Regions from separate parts of the Arthrobacter sp. P1_B4 genome, predicted to be linked through region 2. Evidence: riboswitches for the same ligand, from Rfam matches in the RefSeq annotation. Region 2 holds a riboswitch; each other region holds the start of a gene.
What was found. A riboswitch is a leader RNA that binds a small molecule or an ion and turns the genes downstream of it on or off. The one in region 2 is predicted to bind S-adenosylmethionine.

Region 1: linked by a shared signal. The riboswitch ahead of AC1D1W_RS06500 (DUF1737 domain-containing protein) and the one ahead of metX (homoserine O-acetyltransferase MetX) in region 2 are both predicted to bind S-adenosylmethionine.
Region 3: linked by a shared signal. The riboswitch ahead of AC1D1W_RS07485 (methionine ABC transporter ATP-binding protein) and the one ahead of metX (homoserine O-acetyltransferase MetX) in region 2 are both predicted to bind S-adenosylmethionine.

The regions. Positions count from the first base shown of each region.
Region 1 covers NZ_JBFTZW010000009.1:136,513-143,458, forward strand. The annotation lists gene cls (cardiolipin synthase) at 1-484, opposite strand, end outside; gene AC1D1W_RS06490 (aminodeoxychorismate lyase) at 578-1,546, shown strand; gene AC1D1W_RS06495 (ATP-grasp domain-containing protein) at 1,553-2,506, opposite strand; SAM riboswitch class IV at 2,825-2,938, shown strand; gene AC1D1W_RS06500 (DUF1737 domain-containing protein) at 2,951-3,259, shown strand; gene AC1D1W_RS06505 (rhodanese-like domain-containing protein) at 3,256-3,675, shown strand; gene AC1D1W_RS06510 (O-succinylhomoserine sulfhydrylase) at 3,676-4,884, shown strand; gene AC1D1W_RS06515 (hypothetical protein) at 4,987-6,078, opposite strand; gene AC1D1W_RS06520 (glycosyltransferase family 2 protein) at 6,075-6,946, opposite strand, start outside.
Region 2 covers NZ_JBFTZW010000005.1:36,858-43,803, reverse strand. The annotation lists gene AC1D1W_RS03995 (LysR family transcriptional regulator) at 1-576, shown strand, start outside; gene AC1D1W_RS03990 (MFS transporter) at 683-2,062, opposite strand; gene metX (homoserine O-acetyltransferase MetX) at 2,229-3,368, opposite strand; SAM riboswitch class IV at 3,380-3,495, opposite strand; gene AC1D1W_RS03980 (bifunctional o-acetylhomoserine/o-acetylserine sulfhydrylase) at 3,678-4,994, opposite strand; SAM riboswitch class IV at 5,056-5,171, opposite strand; gene AC1D1W_RS03975 (VOC family protein) at 5,341-5,979, shown strand; gene AC1D1W_RS03970 (CPBP family intramembrane glutamic endopeptidase) at 6,098-6,865, opposite strand.
Region 3 covers NZ_JBFTZW010000012.1:4,308-11,253, reverse strand. The annotation lists gene sfnG (dimethylsulfone monooxygenase SfnG) at 1-173, opposite strand, end outside; gene acs (acetate--CoA ligase) at 184-2,409, opposite strand; gene AC1D1W_RS07490 (CoA-binding protein) at 2,718-3,143, shown strand; SAM riboswitch class I at 3,241-3,331, shown strand; gene AC1D1W_RS07485 (methionine ABC transporter ATP-binding protein) at 3,471-4,280, shown strand; gene AC1D1W_RS07480 (methionine ABC transporter permease) at 4,273-4,938, shown strand; gene AC1D1W_RS07475 (LLM class flavin-dependent oxidoreductase) at 4,985-6,427, shown strand; gene AC1D1W_RS07470 (MetQ/NlpA family ABC transporter substrate-binding protein) at 6,460-6,946, shown strand, end outside.

The sequences.
Region 1 (6,946 bases), on a different contig from region 2:
TGACGTGGTCCGAGCTCATGATGTAGAACTCGGCGTTGACGAAGGACTTTGCGCCGCGGACCGCCGCGGCCATCGCCTTGATGGAGTCGGGGTAGCCGGGCAGCAGCTCCACTTGGTTACCGTCCACCATCGGCAGCGAGCCCAGCGTCTTGTTCAGTTCCGCGGCGGAAGCCACCCATTCGGGTCCGGCGTAGCGGCTTTCCAGCATCGCCAGTTCCGAGGTCCCGGCGCGCACTCGGGTATTGACCGCGTCCTGCTGCGCGCGGCGCTTGCGGGAGAGCCGGAAGTTGCCGAACAGCAGGAACAGGAGCAGGCCGATGGTCGGCACGATGAAGATGCCCAGCAGCCACGCCATCGCGGTGGTGGGCCGCCGGTTTCCGGGGATGATGCCCAGTGCCAGCACTCGGATGGCGAAGTCGATCACCGTCAAAATCAGAATCGCCCAGGACGGTAAAGTCTCCGCCAGCGGAAATGGCCACAGCACAGGCGAACCCCTCAACGTACAAGCCACGCGGAACAGTTCCGAACGGGCAGTGCCCAAATCCTATCCCGGGACCACCGAGACTAAGCTTTAGCCATGATCACTCCTGCCCCTGTTCCTGCGCCCGCGACCGTTCTGGTCTTCCTCGACCCGGCGTTCGACGGCGGCCGCGTTGCCGACGCGTCGCAGCCCCAGCTGATGGCCACGGACCTGGGCGCCACCCGGGGCGACGGCGTTTTCGAATCCCTCCTGGCCGTCGGCGGCCGGCCCCGCAAGATCCAGGCGCACCTGACCCGGCTGGCTGGCTCGGCCCGGCTTCTGGAGCTGGACATCCCCGCCGAGGATGCATGGCGACGGGCGGTGGAAACCGCCATCCGCGAGTTCCGCGGGCAGGAACCCGCCGCGGCTGCACCGGGCGGCGCGGCGCAGGACGAGGTGGTGGTGAAGCTGATTGTCACCCGCGGGCCGGAGGGCGCGGCTGCCCCCACGTGCTGGGTCCAGGCCTCCGCCCCGGCCGCCGCGGGACGGCGGCAGCGCGAGACCGGGATCGACGTCATCCTGCTCGACCGCGGCTACGACAGTGAAGTCGGCGAGCGCGCCCCGTGGCTCCTGCTCGGCGCCAAGACCCTTTCCTACGCCGTGAACATGGCGGCGCTGCGCTACGCCCACCGGCAGGGCGCCGACGACGTCATCTTCACGTCCGCGGACGGCAGGGTGCTGGAGGGTCCGACGTCGACCGTTCTGCTGGCCCACCTGGAAACCTCGGACGACGGCGCCGGCGGAGTCCGCACCGTCCGGCGGCTCATCACGCCCCAGCTGGACAGCGGCATCCTGCCCGGCACGTCACAGGGCGCCCTGTTCACCGCCGCCAAGGCCGCCGGCTGGGAGCTGGGCTACGGCCCGCTGGAGCCGAAGGACCTGCTGGACGCCGACGCGGTCTGGCTGATCTCCAGCATCCGGCTTCTGGCCCCGGTGAACCACATCGACGGGCAGGAAATCGGCACCCCGGAACTCCGGCGCCAGCTCACTGCCGAACTCAACGCCCTCTTCGCGACCATCGAATAGGAACGCTCACCCCAGGGCGTCCGCGGGCACTGCCGGGCACCGGCGGAACGAGGCCGGGTTGAACGCCGGGAGCATGAACGTTGCGAGCACGGCGTCGAGCATTTCCGGGGCCCAGGTGCTGTTCTCCCCCAGGGTCGCGCAGACACCCAGCACCATGGGCGTTCCGTCGGTGCGGCGGCGGATCTGGACCTGGACCGGCCCGGCCAGCCCGAGCGTGCGGACGGCGGCCAGGCCCAGCTTGCGCACATCCCCGGCCTGGTTCGCCGGCACCCTGCGGCTGACCTCGTCGCTGCCGGCGCGTCCATACGGAGTCCTGGTCTTCTCGAGGACCACCGCCACCGGCGCCATCGCGTTGCGTGCCGGGGTGCCGAACACCAGGCACACATAGTCGGCACCCGGGATAAATTCCTGGACCAGTTGCCCCGCCGGCATGTTCTTCCAGCTAACGGAGCCGGTTCCGGCCAGCAGGTGGACACCATGGGAGCCTTTGAAGACCCGAGGCTTGACCACCACGGGGCCGCTGAGGCCGGCGAGGGATGCCGGCGCGGCGGCGAGGTCGCCCGGAACCGCGAACCGGGGCACCGGGATGCCGGCGGCTTGCAGCGCCCAGGTGGTGAACAGGTGGTCGTTGGCGAGGGCCACCGCGGCGGGGTCGGCCACGATGATCCGCACGTCCTGGGCGAATCCGGCGCGGGCCGCGGCCAGGACCGGGAGCTCCACGGTGAGGGTCGGAATGATGACGTTGATGGCTTCGCGGTCCACCACCCGGCGCAGGTCCAGGACCATGTCCGGGTTCGTCGCCGGCAGGAGCCTGACCGCGGCGGCGGGAGCCTCCCCGGCCTGGCGGGTGTCGGCGCGGGCGTCGGAGCCGAGGTACGGGAGGCCCCGGGCTTCGAGCTGGGCCGCGACGGCCCGTCCGGCGGCGCTTGTAATCCCGGTAACGAGTATGCGCGGGCCCACGATTGCTCCATTCCGCCGTCACCGGCCGGACCGCGGCTGCGGCTCCGACCGTTCCAGCCACCGATTCCCAGACAGCTTGTTGATGGACAGGCGAGTCGATTCCGGGACTGCTCGATTCACACATTGCTCGAATCACCTGCAGCTCCGGCCGACTCGTCGGACCTAATCCCCCCAGTAGACGGCGAAACGTCCCGGCAGACACGAGTGGGCTGTACCCGAAACTGGAGCCCGCCACTACTCGCCCGGGCCGCGGTCCGGTTACGGAACATGACGACGGCGGCGGTGCGGGCCGGCGTCGCAGGTGTTACGTTTTTGGGGAGTAATGAGAACCGGTGCCAAGCCCTGACTGGCCGGTCGGCAACCCTCCCTTTCGCGGCGGGGTGCCTCAGGTGAATACTCGGCATTCGAGAATTCGAGCTGCAAGCGTGAAAGAGGAGATCCGTCGTGCCCGAGACGTCAATACCCACAACAGCCACACCCGGTTCAGCACCCGGCGCGGAGAGGCTGGCTTACCGCCTGTTCACCGGCGCGGATGACCGCGCCTTTTGCGAGCGGGTGTCAGCCGCCCTGGCCGAGGGCTACGTGCTGCATGGAAGCCCCGCCGCCAGCTTCAACGGAAGCACCGTGATCGTGGCGCAGGCGCTGGTCCTGCCGGCCGCGATTGCCAGTGCGGACGCCGCCGTGGCCAATGCGGTTGATGAGCTCGACGCCGACGAATTTGGCGCCGACGGAGCCTTCGCGGGCCACGCATGAGCTACGCCGGAGACCTCAGCCCGCAGGAGGCGTGGGCCAAGCTGGAGGCCGGAGCCATCCTGGTGGATGTCCGGACCGAAGGCGAATGGGCCCACATCGGCATCCCGGACACCGCGGCCGCGGGCGAGAGCCGCAACGATCCGCTCTTCATCCAGTGGAACCTTGCCGGCGGCACGCCGAACCCGCACTTCGTGGAACAGCTAAGGCAGCAGGCGCCGGCGGACACCGCCGTCGAACTGGTGTTCCTTTGCCGTTCCGGTGCCCGGTCGATCGGCGCCGCGACGGCCGCGACGGCCGCCGGCTACACCTCGTACAACGTCCTTGAGGGCTTCGAAGGCGAGACCGACCGCTTTGGCGAACGCACCGTCAATGGCTGGAAGAACCGCGGCCTGCCCACCAACCTCGGAAAGATCTAAGTGACTTTCAATCCCGACGCCGCCGGCTGGGCGGCCGACACCCAGGCTGTCCGTGGCGGCCTTGACCGCACCGGCTTCCAGGAGACCACCGAGCCGATCTTCCTCAACTCAGGATTCGTCTACGAGTCCGCGGCCGCCGCCGAGCGCGCCTTCACCGGGGAGGACGAGCGCTTCGTCTACTCCCGCTACGGCAACCCCTCCGTCGCCACCTTCCAGGAGCGGCTGCGGCTGCTCGAGGGAACGGAGGCGTGTTTCGCGACGGCGTCCGGCATGTCCGCCGTCTTCACCGCCCTGGGCGCGCTGCTGGCGGCCGGCGACCGGGTGGTCGCGGCCCGCTCGCTGTTTGGCTCGTGCTTCGTGATCCTCAACGAAATCCTGCCGCGCTGGGGTGTCGAGACGGTCTTTGTAGACGGTCCGGACCTGGAGCAGTGGCAGTCCGCGCTGTCCGTGCCGACCACCGCGGTGTTCTTCGAGTCGCCGTCGAACCCGATGCAGGAAATCGTGGACATCGCCGCCGTGAGCAAACTGGCGCACGCGGCCGGCGCCACGGTGGTGGTTGACAACGTCTTCGCCACCCCGCTGCTCCAGCGCTGCGGCGACCTCGGCGCGGACGTGGTGGTCTACTCCGGCACCAAGCACATCGACGGCCAGGGCCGCGTCCTGGGCGGAGCCATCCTGGGCACCAAGGAATTCATCGACGGGCCCGTCAAGCAGCTCATGCGGCACACCGGTCCGGCGCTTTCGGCGTTCAACGCCTGGGTGCTCACCAAGGGCCTGGAGACCATGGCCCTGCGCGTCAACCATTCCTCGGCCTCCGCGCTGTGGCTGGCCGAATGGCTCGAGGGACAGCCTGCGGTCGGCTGGGTAAAGTACCCGCTGCTGCCGTCTCACCCGCAGTACCCGCTCGCAGTGCAGCAGATGAAGGCCGGCGGGACCGTGCTCACCCTGGAACTGCAGCCCTCCCCCGGGCGCACGGCGAAGCAGGCCGCGTTCGCACTCCTGGACGCGCTGCGGATCATCGACATCTCCAACAACCTGGGCGATGCCAAGACGCTTATCACGCACCCGGCCACCACCACGCACCGCGCGATGGGCCCGGAAGGCCGCGCGGCGATCGGGCTCAGCGACGGCGTGGTCCGGCTTTCGGTGGGGCTGGAGGACGTCGAGGACCTGATCCGCGACCTCGGCCAGGCGCTCAAGCAGGTCTAGGCACTCAAGCAGGTCCAGGCCCTCAAGCAGGTCCAGGCCCTCAAGCAGGTCCAGGCCCTCAAGCAGGTCCAGGCCCTTAAGCAGGTCCGGGGCCATGGCCGCTCAGGCCCAGGCCGCCTTGAGCGCCCGCCAGGCGTCGTCGTCGAGCATGCTGGATGGTGTGACGGCGACGGCGGCCGCCCCGCCGGAGACAGACGCCTCCAGCCCGGCCGCCAGGTCCGCGGCGGAGATGCGCCCGTCCTTGGCCCACATCCCGACCGAGATGGCGAACTTCCCGGACCGCTTCGCCATGGCCGCGGCCAGCTCGGCGGAGTAGGCCGGAGCGGCGTCGTTGAGCCCGAAGTAGTCCCACAAGACCAGCCGGTCAGCGGCTGCGGCCAGCAGCCCGTAGTCATGGCCGCTCTCCGGCCGGTCGGCGGCGGGATCGTGCCACGGCGCCCGGACGTCCATGTCGAGCGTGGCGCCGTTCGCGTGCGCGGCCGCCGCCGCCTTGGCCACGATGGCTGCCACCGCCTTCGACCGCCAGGCCCCGAGGCTGGGGTGTTCGACGTCGATGGCCCCGTTCGCGAGCCGCGGCCAGTCCGTCCCGCCGCTGGCCAGCCGGTAGGAGTCGCGGTCGTCGCCGCCGTAGGTGTTGTTATCGAACATCAGTTCCGTCAAGGCCACGGCGTCAGGCTGGTACCGCCTGGTCACCTCGGCCACGAAGGCGACCAGCCGCTCCCCGACGGGTCCCGTCGTGAGTGCGCTGACGCTGGCGAACTCCGTGGAGCGGGTGCCGTCGAAGTTGATGCCGGCCAGGCCCGGGTTGGTGCGGATCCAGCCGGGGATCAGCAGGTCGATGGTCAGCGTGATCCTGCGTTTCCTGCCATCACCGCCGGTCCCCAGCGCCTTGACCGCTTCGGCGACGTGGTCACGGCCCGGGACGGCCTCCACCTCGGGGTGGGCGTCCCAAGGGAACGCCGTCCAGTCCAGCCGCCCCACGCTGATGGTGACGCTGTTGGCGTTGACCTCATCGAGCCGTCTGGCCAGTCCCGGCAGCGTCGAGGCGGCGTCGACCACAGTTTCGTAGCCGACGCCGACAGTGCGCTCCGCGGCGGGCGCCGTGGGTCCCTGCGGCCCGCCGCACCCAGTGGCGGCAAGCGCCAGCACCGACAGGAGCGCAAGGGCAGGGAAGGCAGCCGGTCCGCGTTTCAAACGCTGACGTCCGGGCGCACCGCCGGGGCGGTGACGCTGACCACCCCGGTCCGCGTCAGCTTGTTCCAGTGCGCCTCCTTGCCGCGGAGTTCCTGCACCAGCGCGGCCACCATGGTCAGGCTCGTAAACACGGAATAGAGGGGGATGAGCGGGAGCGCCCAGGCGTGCCGCAGGTCCTTCCACGCCCTGTTCATGGCCAGGGCAAACACCGTGAGCAGCAACGTGATGAACAGCCCCACCCAGCCAAGGATTGCCCAGACATCCGCGCCGAACGGACTGCGGCCCAACGCCGTGAGGAAGACCAGATCCACGAGTACCAGGATCTGGAGCACCGGGAGCACCACCATGGTGATGGTGTTGAACAACAGGTACGCGCCGAACTGTCCGTGCCGGAGGTTGCCGATCATGCGCTTGTGCACACCCATGGTCTGCAGCAGCCCGCGGGCCCAGCGGACGCGCTGGCGCCAGAGCGCCCGGACCGTTGACGGCGACTCGGCATAGACCAGCGCCCGCGGGGCGAAGACCACCCGGTAGCCTGCCTTGTGCACCCGCCAGGTGAGTTCCAGGTCCTCGCCTACCGTGTCTTCGCGGAACGGCCCGATCTCCTCCAGGATCCGGCGGGGGAACGCCCCAATGTTGCCGGAGACGATCGGGAGGCAGCCGATCATGGTCAGGGCGCGCCTGACCATCCCGGTGCCGACATGGCTGATGAAGGCCAGCATCCGGGTCTGGACCCGGTCCAGGTTTACCGGCCTGTCGTCGCCGCACACGGCTCCGGTGCGCTGGTCAGTGAAACCCTGGAGCATCCGCTTGACGGTGTTCTGGGAGAAGATCCCGTCAGCGTCGACAAACATGAGGACCTCGCCCG
Region 2 (6,946 bases):
TTCCTGGCCCCGGCCCTCGTCCGGCTGCAGCGGGCGAATCCGTTGCTCAACGTCGAACTGCTCAGCGCCACCCGCAAGGTGAGCCAAAACCGCTCCGGCGTGGACCTGGAAGTGGTGGTGGGCAACATGGACACCACCACCGCCCGCGCGATCTTCCTGAGCAACTATTTCCTCAGGCTGTACGCCAGTCCCGGCTATGCGCAGGAGCACGGGCTTCCGGCAACGCTCGACGACGTCCGGCAGCACGGCTTTGTCTCCTACGTGGAATCGGCGCTCCAGGTCGCGGAGCTGGGCCACCGTTCAACGCAGCTGCCGGTGCCGCGGTCCAGCTTCCAGGCCACAAGCGTCTTCGCCCAGCTGGAGGCCGTCCGGCGGGGCGCCGGGATAGGCCTGCTCCCCAATTTCCTCGTGGCGGGCCGGCCGGAATTTCTGCCCGTCCTGCCGGACGACTTCCAGCGCCAGCTGCCCATCTGGGCTGTGGCCCGGCCCGAGGCGCTGCGTTCGGCCCCGGTCCGTGCCGTGCTGGAGGCGATCCGGACCGAGATTGCCGACCGCCAGGCGGTCCTGGCAGGCTGAGCGGTCCTGGCGGCTGAGCAGTCCTGGCAGGCTGAGCCAGCTTCCAAACGCCAACAGCCCGAGCCCCGCAGTGCGGGACCCGGGCTGTTGCCGTGCTAATTCGTTGTTACTTCTTGCTGGCGGCGAGGAGGTCAGCGGTGCCCTGGGCGTCGGCGGCGTCGACGTCGCGGAGCGAGATGCCGCGGGTTTCCTTAAGGAAGAACACCGCAACCAAGGTGACTACACAGGCGCCGAGGAGGTAGATGGCGACCGGGACCGAGGACTTGTACTGGCCCAGGAGCGCGACGGCGATGATCGGAGCCAGCGAACCGGCCACAATCGAGGTGACCTGGTAGCCCAGCGAGACGCCGGAGTAGCGCATCCGGGTCGGGAACATTTCGGCCATGAGCGCCGGCTGGCCGGCGTACATCAGGGAGTGGAACAGCAGGCCGATGGTGATCGCAGCGAGGATGACGAGGTCGTTCTTGGTGTCCATCATCGGGAACGCGAAGAATCCCCACGTTCCGCCGAGGATGGCGCCGGCCATGTAGACCGGCTTGCGGCCGACGTTGTCCGAGAGCCTGCCGACCATCGGGATCACGGCGAAGTGGACGATGTGCGCCACAAGCAGCAGCAGCAGGATCCGCGAGGTGTCCGTCTGGACGATGACCTTCAGGTAAGTGATCGAGAAGGTGACCACAAGGTAGTAGAGGATGTTCTCGGCGAAGCGCAGACCCATGGCGGTGAAGACGCCGCGCGGGTAGCGGCGGAAGACCTCGGCCACGCCGTAGCCCTTGTGGCCGGCCTCGACCTCCTTGCGGGCCTCCAGGAAGATGGGGGCGTCCTGGACCTTGGTGCGGATGTAGTAGCCGACCAGCACGATCACGGCGGAGAGCCAGAAGGCTACGCGCCAGCCCCAGCTGAGGAAGTCGGCGGAGGACAACGTGGCGGAAAGGGTGAACAGGACAGCTGTGGCCAGGAGGTTGCCCATCGGAACCGCCGACTGCGGCCAGCTTGCCCAGAATCCGCGGGACTTGCTCGGGCTGTGTTCGGCGACGAGAAGGACTGCGCCGCCCCATTCACCGCCAACGGCGAAGCCCTGGGCGAAGCGCAGGAAGACCAGCAGGGCCGGGGCCCAGTAGCCGATCTGCGCGAAGGTGGGCAGGCAGCCCATGGCGAAGGTGGCAACGCCGACAAGGATGATGCTCAGCTGGAGCAACTGCTTGCGGCCGAACTTGTCGCCGAAGTGGCCGAAGACGATGCCGCCGATCGGGCGGGCAATGAAGCCGACCGCGTAGGTGAGGAAAGCGGCGAGGATGCCATCCAGTTCCGAACCGGTGTTCGGGAAGAACAGCTTGCCGAACACAAGGGTGGCGGCGGAGGCGTAGAGGAAAAACTCGTACCACTCAACCACGGTGCCGGCCATGGAGGCCGCCACCACCTTCTTCAGGCCGGACGTTTTGACGTCGGTTTCTTCAGCGCGCCTTGCGGKGTTTTCCGTACTCATCGTGACTCCTTCGGCGTCTCCATCGACACCCTGTGGACCATTGGACTGAGGACGCTTGTGATTTAGGGCACAGGGCGTCATTCCCCATGAGTATGGACGCTCCGGCCCTCAGCCTCAACGGCCATTAGTGCAGAGCGCATCTGCAAAAATGCACAAGCGGGCCGGCCTAGTGGCTGAAGAAGGTCTCCCGGAGCTGCCCGCTGAGCTGGCCGATTTCGGTCAGGAAGCCGTCGTGGCCGATTGGCGCTTGAATGATATGCAGTTCCGGGCCGCCCGGCAGGGCCTCTGCCAGTTGACGGGACTGGGCCGGGAAATACAGGCGGTCCGAGTCCACGGCCGCCACCAGGAATTCTGCGGTGGCCGGGGCCAGTGCCTCCCCGAGACCTCCGCGCCCCCGGCAGACATCGTGGCTCATGAGGGCTTCGGTGATCGCGATGTAGCTGTTCGCGTCGAAACGCCGGGCCAGTTTGCTGCCCTGGTGGTCCAGGTAGCTTTCCACCTGATAGCGCCCGCGTCCGGCCAGCGATCCGGCTTCCAGGGGCGTCTCGGACTCTTGGGCGTTGCGGCCAAACCGGCCGTCCAGTTCGGCCGCTGAGCGGTAGGTGATGTGCGCGATGCGGCGGGCGAGGGCGAGCCCCGACTCGGGTTCCGGGCCGCCGTAGTAGTCCCCGCCCCTGAAGTGGGGGTCCTGGCGGATGGCCAGCGTCTGTGCCTGCGCGAAGGCAATCTGTTCGGCAGTGCTGCTGGCGCCGACGGAAATCACGGCGCAGCGCCGGACCCGGCCGGGAAACGTGACGGCCCATTCAAGGGCCCGCGCGCCGCCGAGCGAGCCGCCCAGCACCGCGTACCAGCTGCCGATGCCCAGGGCATCGGCCAGCCGCGCCTCGGCGGCGGCGGTGTCCCGCAGGGTGACCAGCGGGAACCGCGATCCCCAGGGGCGCCCGTCGGGGGCCGGGGTGGAAGGTCCGGTGGATCCGTAGCAGCCGCCCAGGATGTTGATCGAAACGACGAAGTACTTGTCCGTGTCCACGGGAGCCCCGGGTCCGGCGAGCTGTTCCCACCAGCCGGGCTCCCCGCTCTCGCCGCGGGTCACGTGTGTGTCGCCGGTCAGGGCGTGTTCAATGAGCACTGCGTTGGAGGCGTCCGCGTTCAGGGTCCCCCACGTCTCGTAGGCGAGCACCACATCCGGCAACGGAGTCCCGGATTCGAGCTGCAGATCACCGATCCTGACGAACTGGACGGTCCCGTCAGGGGTACGGGATGGTTTGGTTTCGGGAACACCCGTGCGGGTGACGGCAATCGTCATGTGAGGACCTATCTTCGCGCTTGCCCGCCGTCAGCTGACCGGCAGGCCAGGTCTTCACCCGGGGCACCCCGCCGCAAAAGGAGGGTTGCCGGCCAGCAAGCCGGGGCTGTCGCTGGCACTCATGACCTGGTACGAGTCTACGAAACAGGGTGCGGAAATCACGAAGATTATGACTTCCATGTGACAGCCGGACCCGTCAGCACCGCAGTTTCCCCACCTTTGACAGCCGTGACCGGCGGGTCGCGCCGAAGTGCCGGCGATTCCCGGCGTCATGCCAGCAAGGTGGGGAAATTCCGCGTGGGCTTCCGTCTAGGCGGTCTTGGCCGCGCGGAATCCGGCGTCGAGGTCCGCCAGGATGTCGTCAATATGCTCCAGTCCCACCGAAAGCCGCACCAGCCCGGGATTCACCCCGGCGATCACCTGCTGTTCGGGCGAGAGCTGGCTGTGGGTGGTCGACGCCGGATGGATCACCAGCGACCGGACATCGCCGATGTTCGCGACGTGCGAGTGCAGTTCGAGGGCATCGACGAACCGCTTGCCGGCCTCCGCTCCCCCGGCGATGTTGAACGCCACGACGGCGCCGGTCCCCTTGGGCCCGTACTTGCGGCCGCGCTCGTACCAGGGGCTGGACGGCAGCCCGGCGTAGGCGACCGATTCGACGTCGTCCCGCCCCTCCAGCCATTGCGCCACCTTCGTGGCGTTGGCCACGTGGCGCTCGACGCGCAGGCTCAGCGTTTCGATGCCCTGGGCGATGAGGAAGGCGTTGAACGGGGACACCGCGGAGCCGAGGTCGCGCAGGAGCTGGACCCGGGCCTTGAGGATGTAGGAGAGGTTCGCGCCCAGCGCGCCCTCGGCTCCGAGGTCGCGGGCGTAGACCAGGCCGTTGTAGGTCGGGTCCGGGGTGTTGAAGCCGGGGAACCGCTCCGGGTCCTTCCCGAAGTCGAAGTTGCCGGAGTCCACGATCACGCCGGCGATTGCGGCGCCGTGCCCGCCGAGGTACTTGGTCGCCGAATGGACCACGATGTCCGCGCCCCACTCGATCGGCCGGATCAGGTAGGGGGTGGAGAGCGTGTTGTCGACCACCAGCGGCACGCCGGCCTCGTGCGCCACGCGGGAGACGCCCTCGATGTCCAGGACGTCCTGGCGGGGGTTGGAGACCACTTCGCCGAAAAACAGCTTGGTGTTGGGCTGGACGGCGTCCCGCCACTGGTCCAGGTTGTCCGGGTCCGCCACGAAGGTCACGGAGATGCCGAACTTCTTCAGCGTGTGCGCGAGCAGGTTGTAGGTTCCGCCGTAGAGGCTGGGGCTGGCCACCACATGGTCCCCGGCCTCGGCGATGTTGAGGATCGCGAACGTCTCGGCGGCCTGGCCGGAGCTGAGCAGCAGCGCCGCGAGGCCTCCTTCCAGGCTGGCGACGCGCTGTTCGACGGCGTCCTGGGTCGGGTTGCCGATCCGGGTGTAGATGGGCGCGAGCTCGGCGAGCGCGAAGCGGTTCGCGGCGCTTTCGGCGCTGGGGAACACGAACGACGTCGTCTGGTAGATGGGCAGGGAACGCGCGCCGGTGGCGCTGTCCGGCTCCTGGCCGGCGTGGATCTGGCGGGTTTCAAAGGACCAGGCATTGGACATTGGTGCTCCTCGAGTCACTGGGCACAGCACCGGCCGGGGCTTTCGGCCCGAACCGGAACAGGCGCCGCGCTTGCCCTCCAGCGGGCGCCGGACGGCCAGGTCTTCACCCGGGGCACCCCACCGCGATACGAGGGTTGCCGGCCAGCAAGCCGGGGCTGTGCGCTGGCACTCATGACCTGGCTTCAGTGTAGGAATGGCGGCGGAGCCCTGGATAGCTTTGTGACGAAGATGAAGAGGGCTGCCGTGACGGAGCATCCGGGGCGCCGCGTTCGGCGCCCCGGGACGTCCCATGACGGTTAGGGGAGCCTAAGCTGAGAGGTCCATCACAAAGTGCCAAGATGATGGCATGCGCATGGATCACGTTTCTTACGCCTGTGAACACGATGGCTTGGCAGCCACCACTGAACGTATTGCGTCTGCCCTCGGCGTTGAAGCCGTGAAGGGTGGAGTGCACCCCCGTTTCGGGACACGCAACATGATTATCCCGCTCGCGGGACACAAGTACCTGGAAGTCGTGGAGGTCCTGAACCACCCGGCCTCCGACAAGGCCCCGTTCGGCCAGGCCGTCCGGGCACGCTCCGAGGCCGGCGGCGGCTGGATGGGCTGGTGCGTCGAGGTTGACGACCTGGCCCCGTTCGAGGAGCGGCTCGGCCGCGCCGCCGTCAACGGCAACCGGAAGTTTCCCGACGGCCGCGAACTGATCTGGAAGCAGATCGGCATCCTGGGGCTCATCGCCGACCCCCAAGTGCCGTACATGCTCAAGTGGGAGGGCGACCCGGAGTTGCACCCGTCCAACGCCTACGCGAGCGATGTCAAGATGTCCGCACTGACCATTGCCGGTTCGGCCGCGCGCGTCACGGAGTGGCTGGGCGAACCGGTTGAAAAGCCGCTGGAAGACGTCGCCGTGAACTGGATCGCGCCGCACGGGACTCCCGGCATCCTCTCTGTCACCTTCGAGACCGCCTCCGGAGCGGTCACGATCTAACGCTCCACCTGCCCCACGCTTCGGCCGCCATCTCTTAGGTGCCAACGTTGTCACCTAGGAGACGGCGGCCGAGATCATTTAAGGCCTGCCGATGGCGCCGGCTGTACGGGCAACGCCATCAGCCCAGGCCCACGGCCCTGCCGAACAGGCTGAACCCCACGAACGCCACAGTGTCCAGGATGGCGTGGGCGATCACCAGCGGCATCACCCGTTTGGTCCGCGTGTAGACGAGCGCGAAGACCACGCCCATCAGCGCGTTGCCGATGAACGGCCCGAACCCCTGGTACAGGTGATAGCTGCCGCGGAGCAGGGCGCTGGCGGCGATGGCCGCCGGCACGCTCCAGCCCAGTTTCCCGAGCCGGTCCAGCAGGTACGCCACCACAATCACTTCCTCGACCACCGCGTGCCGGATCGCGGACAGGACCAGCACCGGCACGGTCCACCAGTACGCGTCCAGGGCGCTGGGGATGATCGCCGTCGTGATCCCCAGCGCCCGGCCGGCGGCGTAGAGCCCCAGGGACGGAATGCCGATGAGCGCAGCTAGTCCGAGCCCCTGCAGGAGGTCTTTGCCGGGCCGGGCGAAGTCGAAGCCGATCCTTCGGAACGCCGAGGTTCCGCGCTCACCGGCCGGCCAGTGCTCGGTGAGGAAATAGATCACGAGGGCCACCGGGACCAGGGCGAAGATGATGTCCAGCAACTGGTAGGTGAGGTCGAAGTATTCGCGTGCGCTCTGTGAGCGGTTCAGGGTGGATGTCCCCTGGGCCAGCGGCGCCGTGGTCATCTTGTCCAGCAACTGCACCAGGGAGTAGATCGCGGACTGCCCGAGCGACAACCCCAGGACAATCAACACTTCGAACCGCAGCCGACGGCGGGAGGGAACCAACATGGTTCTATCTTGCCTGCACTTGCCGATAGTTTGCTGGTGCCCGCGTGGTACCGGCCGAACGGGGTTTTGCCTGCGGCACCT
Region 3 (6,946 bases), on a different contig from region 2:
GCGTATTCGAAGCCGGAGTTCTCCGCGATCCTGGCCAGCTTCTTGTTGTAATCGAAGTCCCAGCCGGTGCGCTGTTCGATGGTGGACACCACCAGGCCGCCGGAGACGTTGGGGACCCAGTAGGCGAACTTGAGCGGTTCGGAAAGACGGGCGACGTTGCTGATCTCAGTCATGGGTGTTCCTTTACTTCCGGGTGGGGCTTGCTGTTGCCAGGAATTCCGCGGCGCGGTCGCGCAGCACATCCTGGATGCCCGCGATGGATGGTTCGTTCTGCAGCGAGGTGGTGTCGCCGAGCGTTGTGCCTTCGAACAGCTGGGTCAGCAGCCGGCGCATGATCTTGCCGCTGCGGGTTTTCGGCACGTCGGGAACGACGACGACGTCCCGCGGCTTGGCGATCGGCCCGATCTGCTTCGCGACGTGCGCCTTCAGCACACCCTGGATGTCGGGGGTGGCCGCCGAATCCTTCAGCACCACGAACGCGACGATCGCGTGGCCGGTCTTCGGGTCCGCGACCGGGCAGACGCCGGCCTCCACCACGTCCGGGTGGGTGACGAGCGCCGATTCGACCTCGATGGTGGAGAGCAGGTGTCCGGAGACGTTGAGGGTGTCGTCCACCCGCCCGAGGATCCAGATGTCGCCGTCGTCGTCATACTTGGCGCCGTCACCGGCGAGGAACCAGCCCTGCTCGGCGTATTGGCGCCAGTACGAATCGAAGTAGCGGCGCGGGTTGCCCCAGACCGTCCGGGCGATCGCCGGGCCGGGGGAGTCCACCACGATGAAACCCTGGACGCCGGGCGGCACCGTATTGCCGGCGTCGTCCACGATGCGCGTGCTGACGCCGGGCAGCGGGCGGGCCGCGCAGCCGGGCTTGAACGCGGCGTCCGTCGGTGCCGGGGAGAGGATGGTGGCGCCGGTTTCGGACTGCCACCACGTGTCCACCACGGGGGCGGTGCCGGCGCCGATATTGGTCCGGAACCAGCGCCAGGCCTCGGGGTTGATGGCCTCGCCCACCGTGCCGAGGAGACGGATGGAGGAGAGGTCGTACGTGTCCGGGACGCCGTCCGGGAACCAGCCCATGAGGGAGCGGACCAGGGTGGGCGCGGTGTAATACTGCGTGACCCCGTACCGTTCGATGATCTCAAAGTGCCGGCCCGGGTGCGGGGTGTTGGGCGTGCCCTCGAAGATGACCTGCGTGGCGCCGTTGGAGAGCGGGCCGTAGAGCTCGTAGGTGTGCGCGGTGACCCAGGCGAGGTCGGCCGTGCACCAGTGCACGTCCTTCTCCCGCAGCGCAGGGTCGGGGTTGCTGAACAGGTGCTCGAAGCTCCATGACGCCTGTGTGAGGTACCCGCCGGAGGTGTGGACCAGGCCCTTGGGCTTGCCGGTGGTGCCGGAGGTGTACATGATGAACAGCGGCGTCTCGGCGTCGAACGCCTCGGCTTCGTGAGTTTCGGAGGCCCGCCCGACGGCGTCGTGCCACCACACGTCGCGGCCGGCGGTCATCGGGACGGTGTCCAGCTCGTCCGCGGGAGTGGTCCGGTTGACCACCAGGACGTGTTCGATGGCGTTGTCGCCGGCGACGGCGGCGTCCGCGTTGTCCTTGACCGGCACGGCGGTGCCGCGGCGGAACTGGCCGTCGGTGGTGACCAGGAGCTTGGCGCCGGTGTCCTCCACCCGGAACTTCAGGGCCTCGGCGGAGAACCCGCCGAAGACCAAGGAATGGATCGCGCCGATCCGGGCCACTGCGAGGGTGATGATCACGGTTTCGGGGATGACGGGGAGGTAGATGACCACCCGGTCGCCCTTGGTGATACCGAGATCCAGGAGGGCATTGGCGGCTTTGGAAACCTCGCGCTGGAGTTCGGCGTAGGTGACGGCGCGGCGGTCGCCGGGCTCGCCCTCAAAGTGCAGGGCCACCTTGTCTCCACGCCCCGCCGCTACGTGGCGGTCGACGCAGTTGTAGGCGACATTGAGCCTGCCCCCTTCGAACCAGGTGATCTGCGGTCCGGTGCCGGCCACGACGTCGGCAGGGACCCGGCGGTGCGCGGTGTGCCAGGGCTTGGTTTGCTCCGTTGCGCCGCCAGGCAGGTCCGCCCAGTCGAGGCGGAGAGCCTGGGTTTCCCAGAACGCAACCGTCTCTGCCTGGACAGTACCCGCGGTCGCGGCGGCGCCGTGCCGGGGAGGGTGGTCTCCGGAGGTGGTGCTGCGGTGACGCGCCGGCCCGTCGGCGGGGACGCCGTGCACTGCGCCGTCCGTGGGCTCGTTCAGGGACCATCCCGAAGAGCCGCGAGAGGAGCCGGGCGCGTCACGCAGCCCTGCTTCGTTCGCCGTCGCGTCCGAAGTGGTTTGTGGGAATGCCTCGGACGCAGTCCGGGCAAAGGTGGGCAGAGCGGAAGAATTCTCAGGGGTCATTGCTGCACTCCATCGGTCCTGGCAGTAGCACCCCTTGGTTGCTCCGGCGCCCTCGAATATCACCGAAGGAGGGCGGAGCGGTTGCGTGGGAATGGTCGTCTCACGTCACCGGGGGGTTGCTGCGGCGTCATCGATCCAGGTCTCTCGGCCGCTCGGGATGGTCACTACCTACTAGAACTTCAGATGCACGATTCCGCAAAATCGGCGTGCGGGAGCGCCGTAATATTCGTTCACCCGGCATGCGTCCGGCCCAAATCATTCATTTATTCGACAATTGTCCGGAAAGGTCGCAGGAGTATGGTTGATGCATGGCCCATGTTAACGATCCGGCAGTCATTGACCGCCTCATGCGAACCAAAGGCACGTGGGCGGTGGTCGGCCTCACCACCAACGAATGGCGCTCGGCGTATGAGGTCTCCCTCTATGTCCGGGACCGGATGGGCATGGAAATCATCCCGGTCAACCTGCCCGGCGACGACGTCCACGGCGAGAAGGGGTACCGTTCCCTGACTGACATCCCGGCGGAGAAGCACCCGATCGACGTCGTGGACTGCTTCGTCAACTCCCACAGGGTGGGCGCAGTCATAGACGAGGCCATCGCGGTAGGTGCCAAGGCCGTCTGGCTGCAGCTGGGCGTCTTCGATGACGCCGCGACGGACCGCGCGAAGGCCGCCGGGCTGGACGTCGTCGTGAACGCGTGCCCCGCCCGCGAAGGCTGGCGCGTGGGCATCTGACGGCCCGGGAATGACGATCAACAGATCGGGAAGAGTCGGTTACAAAATGTGACCGGCTTTTTCCGTATCCGGCCTCATGCCGTGTGAGATGGACTCGTAACCATCCCGAGCGGCTGAGAGATCTGGCTCCGTGACGCCGCAGCAACCCCCTCCTTTGAGGACGGTGCTACCGCCAGGACCGATGGAGAACCACTGTGTTCTGAGGCTCCCCGGCTTCGCTCAGCGCTGCCCGGAAGCCAGGACCCAGGGCTTTCCTCGGGCGAGCCCGGAGGAAATCATGAACACGCAGACAGCGGCAGCGCCGCGGCCCCGAGCAGGTGGGGGCCTGTGATCGAGATCCAGAACGTCAGCACGTCATTCGCCTCGGCCGCGGGACCTTTCACGGCCGTCGATGACGTCAGCCTGCACATCAGGCGGGGCACCATCCAGGGCATCATCGGGTTCTCCGGCGCCGGCAAATCCACGCTGCTGCGCAACATCAACCTCCTCGAGCGCCCGACGTCGGGCCGCGTCCTGGTGGACGGCGTGGACCTGGTGACCCTGTCCGACGCCGAGCTGCGGACCAAGCGGCACGACATCGGCATGATTTTCCAGCACTTCAATCTCCTCAACAACCTCACAGCCCAGGAAAATGTGGAGCTGTCCCTGAAGTTCGCCGGCGTGGGGAAGGCGGAACGCCGGCGGCGGGCCGCCGAAACCCTGGAAATCGTGGACCTCGCCGACAAAGCGGGAACGTATCCGGCCAAACTCTCCGGGGGCCAGAAACAGCGGGTGGCGATCGCCCGCGCCCTCGCCACCGGGCCCAAAGTGCTGCTCTGCGACGAGCCGACGTCGGCCGTGGATCCCCGGACGACGTCATCGGTCCTGCAGTACCTGGCCGACGTCAACGCCGAATTCGGCATCACAATCGTGGTGGTCACCCACGAGATGAATGTCATCAAGGCCATCGCGGACAACGTCGCGGTCATGGAAGAAGGCCGGGTCGTGGAGCAGTTCGACCTCGCCGAACTCCAACGCCCCGGCTTCCACCCGGCGACGTCGATCGGCCGCTACCTGGTCTCCGATGAGATCCAGCTGGACCGCTCCGGGAGGGGCGCCCACACCACAGCCGCGTCGGAGGGCCTGATCAATGTTTGACCGCATCCTGGAAGTCCTGCCCGAAATCGGCGTCGCCATGGGGCAGACCCTCACCATGCTGCTGGTGGCCATCCCGCTGGCGGTGCTGCTCGGGACACCGCTGGGTGTCCTGCTCTACACCATCGGTCCCAACGGGCTCAAGCACAGGCCAAAGCTGCACCGGGTCCTGGACGGGCTGGTCAACCTGCTCCGCTCGTTCCCGTTCCTGATCCTGCTGATCGCAATCATTCCCGTGACTAGGTTCATTGTCGGCACGACCATCGGCACGGCCGCCGTCATTGTCCCGCTGACCCTCAACGCCATTCCGTATTTCGCCCGCTTCGTGGAACAGAACCTGAGCCAGCTCGGCGGCGGAGTGGTCGAAGCGGCACGGTCCATGGGCGCCAGCCGGTCCCAGATCGTCCGGGACGTCCTGATTGTGGAGGCGAAGCCCGGACTCGTCAGCTCCATCACCATCATGACCGTCAGCTTCATCTCCTACTCGGCGATGGCCGGCCTGGTGGGCGGCGGCGGAATCGGCGACTTCGCCATCCGGTACGGCTATTACCGCTACGAGACACCGCTCATGATCACCGCCATAGTCCTGATGATCCTGCTGGTCACCATCGTTCAGCTGGGCGGATCCTATGTTGCCCGGCGCCTGGACAAGCGCCTCTGAGCGCCGGCAGCACCATCGTCCCACCTCCCACAGCGGAAAGCACCCCATGACTTCAACACCCAGTACCCGTTTCGACGGACCCCGCCCCCGCCTGCTGATCAGCGCCTTCGTGATGAACACGTCCAGCCACATCATGGGCGGCCAGTGGCGGCGCCCGGAAGCCCAGCAGCACCGGTTCAACGAACTCCAGCTCTGGATCGACCTGGCCCGCCAGCTCGAAGACGCCAAGTTTGACGCGATCTTCTTCGCCGACGTCGTCGGTCTCTACGGCGACTACGACGGCGGGTGGGCATCGCTGCTGAAAAAGGGCCTGCAGGTGCCGTCCAACGACCCCCTTATCCTGCTCTCCGCGCTCGCGACCGGAACGCGGGAGATCGGACTGGCCGCGACGTCGTCGGTGATTCAGAGCCACCCGTTCCAGTTCGCCCGGCAGATGTCCACCCTGGATCACATCAGCGACGGCCGGGTGGCCTGGAACATCGTCACCAGCGTGCTGGAAAACGCGCACCGGAACTTCAACGCCACCGAGCTGACCAGGCATGACGAACGCTACGACTGGGCGGACGAATACGTCGAGGCCGCCTACAAATTGTGGGAAGGATCCTGGGAGGACGACGCGCTGCTCCGGGACAAGGCGACCGGAGTCCACGCGGACCCGGAGAAAGTCAGCAAGATCTACCACCGCGGACCCCGGTACTCGATCGACGGACCCCACCTCGCGGCCCCTTCGCCGCAACGCACCCCGGTGCTTTTCCAGGCCGGGAGCTCCGGCCGCGGCCAGCAGTTCTGCGCCGCCAACGCCGAGGCCACCTTCACCCTCGCGCCGAGCACCGAGGTGGCCGCGAAGTACACCGCGGCAGTCCGGGAACAGGCCGTTGCCGCCGGCCGCCATCCGGATGACGTGAAGTTCCTCCAGGGCATGCACTTCGTGGTGGGCGGCACCGAAGCCGAGGCGCACCGCAAGGCCGATGAGCTCGAGGACAGCCTGGACATTGAGGCCCTGCTGGCCCACGTGGGCGGCGGGTTCGGCGTCGACCTCGGCGGCCTGCCGCTGGACACCCCGCTCGGGGACCTTGAAACGGAAGGCAGCCAGGGACATCTCACGGCCATCCGCGCCTCCGTCCGCGGCGGCAACCCCACCCTCCGCGACATTGCGCTCTACCGCAGCCGGGCCAACCGGGTGGTGGGAACGCCGGACCAGATTGCCGACCGTCTCGAGCAGTGGCAGGACGCCGGAATCGACGGCATCAACATCATCAACCAGACCATCCCCGGCTCCTACACCGACTTCATCGACGGGGTGCTGCCGGAACTGCGCAGCCGAGGCCTCGTCCAGACGGGCTACGCGCCGGGAACCCTGCGCGAGAAGCTCTTCGGCGCCGGGCCGCGGCTCAACGGACGCCACCCCGCCGCGGCCTTCCGGGGAGCCTTCACCGAATTCTCCGCGGCGGCCGAAAACCAGCCCGCCAGCGTTACCGCCCAGTCATAGCTCAGCGCGAATCACCACAAAGGACCAAGACCATGCAGCGTAGAAATTTCCTCAAATATGCCCTCGCCGGCGCCGGCGCAGTCTCCGCCGCGGCACTGACCGGCTGCGGCCTCACCAACCCCGGCGGTGCCGGCGCCAGCGGCGGCAAGACGATCAAGATTATCGTCACCGAGTCCGCCCCGTACCAGGAACCGACCAAGCTGGCCCAGAAACTGCTCGCGGCCCAGGGCTGGACTCTGGAGCCCACGTACGTCACGGACATCATCCAGCCCAACCTGGCCGTGGCCAACGGCGAATTCGACGCCAACTTCTTCCAGCACAACGCCTACCTGAAACAGTTCAACCAGGACAAGGGCCTGGAGAACGTGGGACTGTTCTACGTCTACAGCGCCCCGGGCGGCATCTGGTCTGACAAGTACAAGTCCCTGAACGAGCTCCCGGACGGCGCCAAGATCGGCATTCCCGTGGACCCGGCGAACAACGGCCGTGCCCTGTTCATGCTGCGCGACGCCGGCCTGC